2 regions of the Cytobacillus spongiae genome follow, and region 2 is predicted to be linked to the other one. Evidence: a T-box and tRNA genes for the amino acid it is inferred to sense, from the RefSeq annotation. Region 2 holds a T-box; the other holds one or more tRNA genes.
What was found. The T-box of region 2 lies ahead of tyrS (tyrosine--tRNA ligase). A T-box ahead of a tRNA ligase gene usually reads a tRNA of that ligase, here a tRNA-Tyr.
Positions count from the first base shown of each region.

Region 1: it has a tRNA-Tyr gene. The T-box ahead of tyrS (tyrosine--tRNA ligase) is inferred to sense a tRNA for this amino acid. The anticodon was not compared.

Region 1 is NZ_CP089997.1:172,404-175,666, forward strand. It holds rRNA gene LS684_RS00945 (23S ribosomal RNA) at 1-634, shown strand, start outside; rRNA gene rrf (5S ribosomal RNA) at 823-939, shown strand; tRNA gene LS684_RS00955 (tRNA-Asn) at 954-1,028, shown strand; tRNA gene LS684_RS00960 (tRNA-Thr) at 1,063-1,135, shown strand; tRNA gene LS684_RS00965 (tRNA-Glu) at 1,157-1,231, shown strand; tRNA gene LS684_RS00970 (tRNA-Val) at 1,241-1,316, shown strand; tRNA gene LS684_RS00975 (tRNA-Thr) at 1,340-1,415, shown strand; tRNA gene LS684_RS00980 (tRNA-Tyr) at 1,423-1,506, shown strand; tRNA gene LS684_RS00985 (tRNA-Gln) at 1,571-1,645, shown strand; tRNA gene LS684_RS00990 (tRNA-Lys) at 1,651-1,723, shown strand; tRNA gene LS684_RS00995 (tRNA-Ala) at 1,798-1,873, shown strand; gene rocF (arginase) at 2,183-3,085, shown strand; gene LS684_RS01005 (aspartyl-phosphate phosphatase Spo0E family protein) at 3,166-3,263, opposite strand, start outside.
Region 2 is NZ_CP089998.1:245,925-249,187, reverse strand. It holds gene LS684_RS21725 (serine hydrolase domain-containing protein) at 1-488, opposite strand, end outside; gene tyrS (tyrosine--tRNA ligase) at 593-1,843, opposite strand; T-box leader at 2,009-2,218, opposite strand; gene LS684_RS21715 (O-methyltransferase) at 2,273-2,932, opposite strand.

The DNA.
Region 1 (3,263 bases), on a different replicon from region 2:
AAAGAGTAACGGAGGCGCCCAAAGGTTCCCTCAGAATGGTTGGAAATCATTCGTAGAGTGTAAAGGCACAAGGGAGCTTGACTGCGAGACCTACAAGTCGAGCAGGGACGAAAGTCGGGCTTAGTGATCCGGTGGTTCCGCATGGAAGGGCCATCGCTCAACGGATAAAAGCTACCCCGGGGATAACAGGCTTATCTCCCCCAAGAGTCCACATCGACGGGGAGGTTTGGCACCTCGATGTCGGCTCATCGCATCCTGGGGCTGTAGTCGGTCCCAAGGGTTGGGCTGTTCGCCCATTAAAGCGGTACGCGAGCTGGGTTCAGAACGTCGTGAGACAGTTCGGTCCCTATCCGTCGTGGGCGTAGGAAATTTGAGAGGAGCTGTCCTTAGTACGAGAGGACCGGGATGGACGCACCGCTGGTGTACCAGTTGTCTTGCCAAAGGCATCGCTGGGTAGCTATGTGCGGAAGGGATAAGTGCTGAAAGCATCTAAGCATGAAGCCCCCCTCAAGATGAGATTTCCCATAGCGCAAGCTAGTAAGATCCCTGAAAGATGATCAGGTTGATAGGTCAGAGGTGGAAGCATGGTGACATGTGGAGCTGACTGATACTAATCGATCGAGGACTTAACCAAATAAGAAAGCGAAGGCGACTGTACAACTTCGATAGAAGGTAGGAGCCGTAGCTGGACTAGTCAATTCAATGGCATTACCGTAATTCTTTCTTCTATACATTATCTAGTTTTGAGGGAACAAATTTTTAAAAAAACCTCTTGAATCAAAGCTGGTTGTATTATATAATACTATTTGTCTTTGAAAATAGTTTGGTGACGATGGCGAGAAGGTCACACCCGTTCCCATGCCGAACACGGAAGTTAAGCTTCTCAGCGCCGATGGTAGTTAGGGGCTGTCCCCTTGTGAGAGTAGGACGTCGCCAAGCTGTTCAAATTTTATTCCGCAGTAGCTCAGTGGTAGAGCATTCGGCTGTTAACCGAACGGTCGTAGGTTCGAATCCTACCTGCGGAGCCAACTTCTATTATAGATTGTTGAGCTTTTACACTTTGCTTCCATAGCTCAGCAGGTAGAGCACTTCCATGGTAAGGAAGAGGTCACCGGTTCGAGCCCGGTTGGAAGCTCTGCAAAGCATCAATGATACTGGCCCGTTGGTCAAGCGGTTAAGACACCGCCCTTTCACGGCGGTAACACGGGTTCGAATCCCGTACGGGTCACCACTTAAATATGGAGGATTAGCTCAGCTGGGAGAGCACCTGCCTTACAAGCAGGGGGTCGGCGGTTCGATCCCGTCATCCTCCACCATATAATTTCTACAAATAAAAAATGCCGGTGTAGCTCAATTGGTAGAGCAACTGACTTGTAATCAGTAGGTTGGGGGTTCAAGTCCTCTCGCCGGCACCATTTTTTTGGAGGGGTAGCGAAGTGGCTAAACGCGGCGGACTGTAAATCCGCTCCTTCGGGTTCGGCGGTTCGAATCCGTCCCCCTCCACCATTTAGGATAAATTCTTAAAAAGTGGACAAGATAATAGTGTCCTTTTTATTATGACATTCATCATTGGGCTATAGCCAAGCGGTAAGGCAACGGACTTTGACTCCGTCATGCGTAGGTTCAAATCCTGCTAGCCCAGCCAATTATGAGCCATTAGCTCAGTCGGTAGAGCATCTGACTTTTAATCAGAGGGTCGAAGGTTCGAGTCCTTCATGGCTCATCATGTAACCAGATCTAAAGGGAATTCCCTGAGGGTCTGGTTATTCTTGAATATAAAAAAGAAACCATGCTTTTGGGGCCTTAGCTCAGCTGGGAGAGCGCCTGCCTTGCACGCAGGAGGTCAGCGGTTCGATCCCGCTAGGCTCCACCATAACAAATTACCTTACAAGTCTTAAACTAATTTCTAGTCTAGGGCTTTTTTGTTTGCCTTCTTTTTAAAAGAACTTATCCCCACAGTAGTTTTTGACGAGCGCATAATTTTCCTCATATATTACTAGTTGGCTATATTCTAAAAGATACGAAAACTGCCTACTAGTATAATACGTAATCAAACTCCTTTTTGCCTAATCTATACAAAGCCTAATATGCGAATATATATACATAATTTTGTCGAGTTGAGTCATTGTTATGAAAGCGGTTAAAATAGATAAGAGAACAAACATGTTAAGGGGGATACATAATGAAAAAGTTGTCTATTATCGGGATGCCGATGGATCTTGGTCAAATGAGACGTGGTGTGGATATGGGACCAAGTGCCATTCGATATGCAGGTGTAAATGAAAGACTAAGAGGGCTATTTGACGAAGTTGCAGATCTTGGAGATATTGCAATCGGTAGACCAGAAGTTGTGGTTGATCCCCAATCGAATCTGCGTAACCTTGACTTAATTGCGGAGAAAAGTGAAATGCTTGCGCAAAAAGTTGATGAAGTGGTAGCGTCAGGTTCATTTCCACTTGTTCTTGGAGGAGATCATAGTATTGCGATTGGAACATTAGCTGGTGTTTCAAAGCATTATAAGAACCTTGGAGTGATCTGGTATGACGCTCATGGGGACTTGAATACAGCTGAGACTTCTCCTACAGGTAATATTCATGGGATGCCTCTAGCAGTGAGCTTAGGTCTTGGTCATCCTTTGCTAACTGGGGTAGGAGGCTATGGACCGAAAGTAAACCCAGAGAACATTGTCATCATCGGTGCTAGATCTCTAGATGAAGGCGAACGGGTTCTTATCAAAGAAAAAGGCATTAAAGTATATACAATGCATGAAATTGATCGATTAGGAATGACAAAGGTGATGGAAGAAGCCATTCATTACTTAAGAGAAGTAAGGGGAACAGATGGGGTTCATTTATCCTTAGATTTAGATGGGTTAGATCCACATGATGCACCAGGTGTAGGAACTCCAGTAACCGGTGGAATTAGCTATCGTGAGAGCCATTTAGCGATGGAAATGTTAGAAGAATCTAAGATGATTACTTCTGCTGAATTTGTGGAAGTTAACCCAATACTAGACGATAAAAACAAAACAGCTTCTGTTGCGGTTGCTTTAATGGGCTCATTATTTGGGGAGAAGCTGCTGTAAAATTTTTGACTATTTCATATTTTTATTCAATACAAGCCGCTCTTCAATGACAAACAAAGAAAGCAGTAACGACCGTGCCGTTACTGCTTTTTATTTTGAATCATCCCATGATATTTGTTTAATAAGTGGTCTAATCGAGTACTGACTTCAACGACCTGAGTGTTAGATAATGAATAGG
Region 2 (3,263 bases):
AAGATGTATCCGGCATTATTATAATGAAATCTCTCACCTGGAAGAAACTTCATATGTTCATTTTGAAAGAATGGTAGGAAATCTTCTCCCCTGGTCATTAAATACATAGGAGTCTGTTTCCATAATTCTTCGAAATCATCCATCACTTCTTCATCAAAGTAGTCCGGAATGCCGGATGTATGGGTAAGTAAGTGATGAATGGTAATAGAATCATCGAAATGGGGGAAAGAGTAAGGCAGACACTCTTTCATAGAAGTATGGAAAGATATCCATTGCTTCTCTACAAGCTGGCAGATGGCTACAGCAGTAAATAACTTGCAGCCTGATGCAATGCCAAATCGGGTATCAATCAAATTTGGCCTGCGATTACTACGGTCAGCGAGACCATATGAAGAGTTCACGAGAACAGATTCCTTCTCTTTTATCACAACCGACCCTGAAAAACGATTATGTTCAGCATGATTGTGAATCATTGTATTGAGGTTCATTTAAACCATCATCCTAACCTTAGTGGATTACATCATTCAAACGCAGTTTCAGGTAAATTATACCTTAAATGTGTAAGATTGTCATAAAAAAAGGAGTAAAAGAACTACCTTTTCCATCTAAGCTTCTTGTACTTTCTCTTCCCAACCTGTACAACCATTCCATCTTCAATCCACACTACAGAACGTACATCCAACACTTTCTTTGAATCAATTCTGATTCCTCCGTTTAGGATCATCCTGCGTGCTTCACTCTTAGAGCTTTGCATGTTTAAAGAGACAAGGAGATCCACAACCGAGACCTTCTCCACCCCTCTCCATTCTTCTTCAGGAATGTCTTCTGGAAGAGCCCCTTTTTGAAAAACCTCCTTGAACTGTTTTTCTGCATGATCAGCTGCCTTTTGACCATGGTACATTCTGACGATGGTTTTACCTAACAGTACTTTGGCATCTCTCGGGTGAAGGGTGCCCTCCTCTATATCCTTAACGGTCTTCCTCTTATCTTCTAATGACAGATCGGTGATAAGATCAAAGTATTTCGTAATTAACTCATCAGGAATCGACATGGTCTTCCCAAACATTTGATTAGGTTCTTCATTAATGCCAATATAGTTATGTTTAGATTTCGACATTTTTTCCACACCGTCAAGACCTTCCAATAATGGAAGCAATATAACTACTTGCTTTTCCTGGTTGTAATGTTCTTGAAGATGCCTTCCCATCAATACATTGAATTGCTGATCTGTACCACCAAGCTCTACATCACTTTTTAGGGCAACAGAATCATATCCCTGCATCATCGGGTAAAAAAGCTCATGAAGTGAAATGGGTCTACCTTCAGATAAACGGGTGGAAAAGTCATTCCTTTCAATCAACCGCGCCACCGTGATCTTTGATGAAAGATGAATGACATCTTCAAGATCCAAAGTCGACAGCCATCGGGAATTGTAATGAAGCTCCACCTTCTCTTGATCCAGGACTTTTCCGAATTGCTCAAAGTATGTCCGGGCATTGACTTTCACTTCCTCTTCAGTCAATTGTTTTCTTGCAGCAGATTTCCCTGTCGGATCCCCGATCTTACCAGTGAAATCACCGATGATGAGCTGGATGATATGACCATTTTCCTGAAACTCCCTTAATTTATTCAATACGACTGTATGGCCAAGGTGCACATCCGGGGCAGTAGGGTCGAGTCCCAGTTTGATTTTTAGAGGTTCCCCCTTAGAAATGGAGTTCACAAGTTTCTGCTTCAATTCAGCCTCTGGTATGATCTCCTGGACGCCATTTTTGTATTGAGCCAATTGCCTTTCGACTTCGTTCTGTTGATGTTTTGAGAGTGATTCCCATTTGTGCAGCATGATGTTTCCCCCTTCTTGTTAGTATCATTTTTTACATTGACCCTTCTTTGAACGAGATGAAGAATGATGAGATAGTACGAAAAGGTCATATTCCCCCTATAACCAACTCTCCTGTTCATACATACTTCCTTTCGCCTTTCAACGCCAAAAAACCACGTCCCTATACAAAGGGACGTGGTTTACGCGGTACCACCCTCATTGAAGATCTCTCTTCCACTCAATACGGATAACGGACCGGCCGTTCTCTGCTACTTCAATGTTCACAAAGAATGTTTAAGGAGGTAATTCGCTCTTATCTGTGTACTGATTTTCACCAAGCATCAGCTCTCTGCAACAGGGAGATAAGTCACTACTGATTCCTATCATGACATGTATGATTTTGAATTTTCATTTATTTTACAGAAGAGGAAAGAAAATTGCAATCATTTTTTATTCCTTTACAATTCCTATGACGAACCCATCGTATCCTTTGGATCCGACAGTCTGAATGGCTGTCGAATCGATGCGCGCCTCTTCAGATAACATGTCCACGAAAGTCCTTACTCCTTGAACGCTTTCATCATCACCCCTTTCTTCGATCACCTTTCCACCCCGAACCACATTATCCGTAATGATGACCGTACCAGGCTGTGATAATAAGAGTGCCCATTTTAAATAATTGGCATTATTTTGTTTATCGGCATCTATGAAAATGAAGTCGAAGGGACCTTCAAGAGTCGGTAATGTATCCAAGGCAGCTCCTGTTTTGATTTCCACTTTATTATCGAAACCGGCATTGTGAATGTTTTGTTCTGCCACCTTTGCATGTTTTTCACTATATTCCAATGTTACAAGTCGTCCATCCTCCGGAAGACCCCGGGCAAGCCAAATGGTACTATAGCCGCCAAGTGTTCCGATTTCCAGTATCCTTTTGGCCCCTTTAAGCTGGGCAAGCAATGAAAGGAATTTCCCCTGATTCGGGGACACGTCGATAGCAGGCAGACCCGCAGCATGATTGGCTTGTAAAACGGTATCCATGATTGAATCTGATTTTTGTAGTTTACCGGTATAATATTCATCTACCTTCGTCCACGTTTCGGCTGATGTCATTCATATCACTCCTTGTGTATGTACAAACTTGATTACTTTTTCAATTAATCATGATCATTCTTTCCTTCAACTTCATTCAGGAATCGTTTGGGCTTCTGTAAAAATCACGCCTTTCTTCAACATTGGACTATTCATAAAATAAACTGGTTAGTATTGATGGGCAGAAAGCACTTTTTTACCCTATACTTTACTTCTAGTGAAATACTGTAAATTCCTTCTGATCCATCCATTATTCACTTAAAAGTAAATCTTTTGCTTTGGAAATTTTTTTATTATAAAAAACCTACTATATTACTGGGTCCCTTCTGTAACATAAAGACTCTTGATGAAT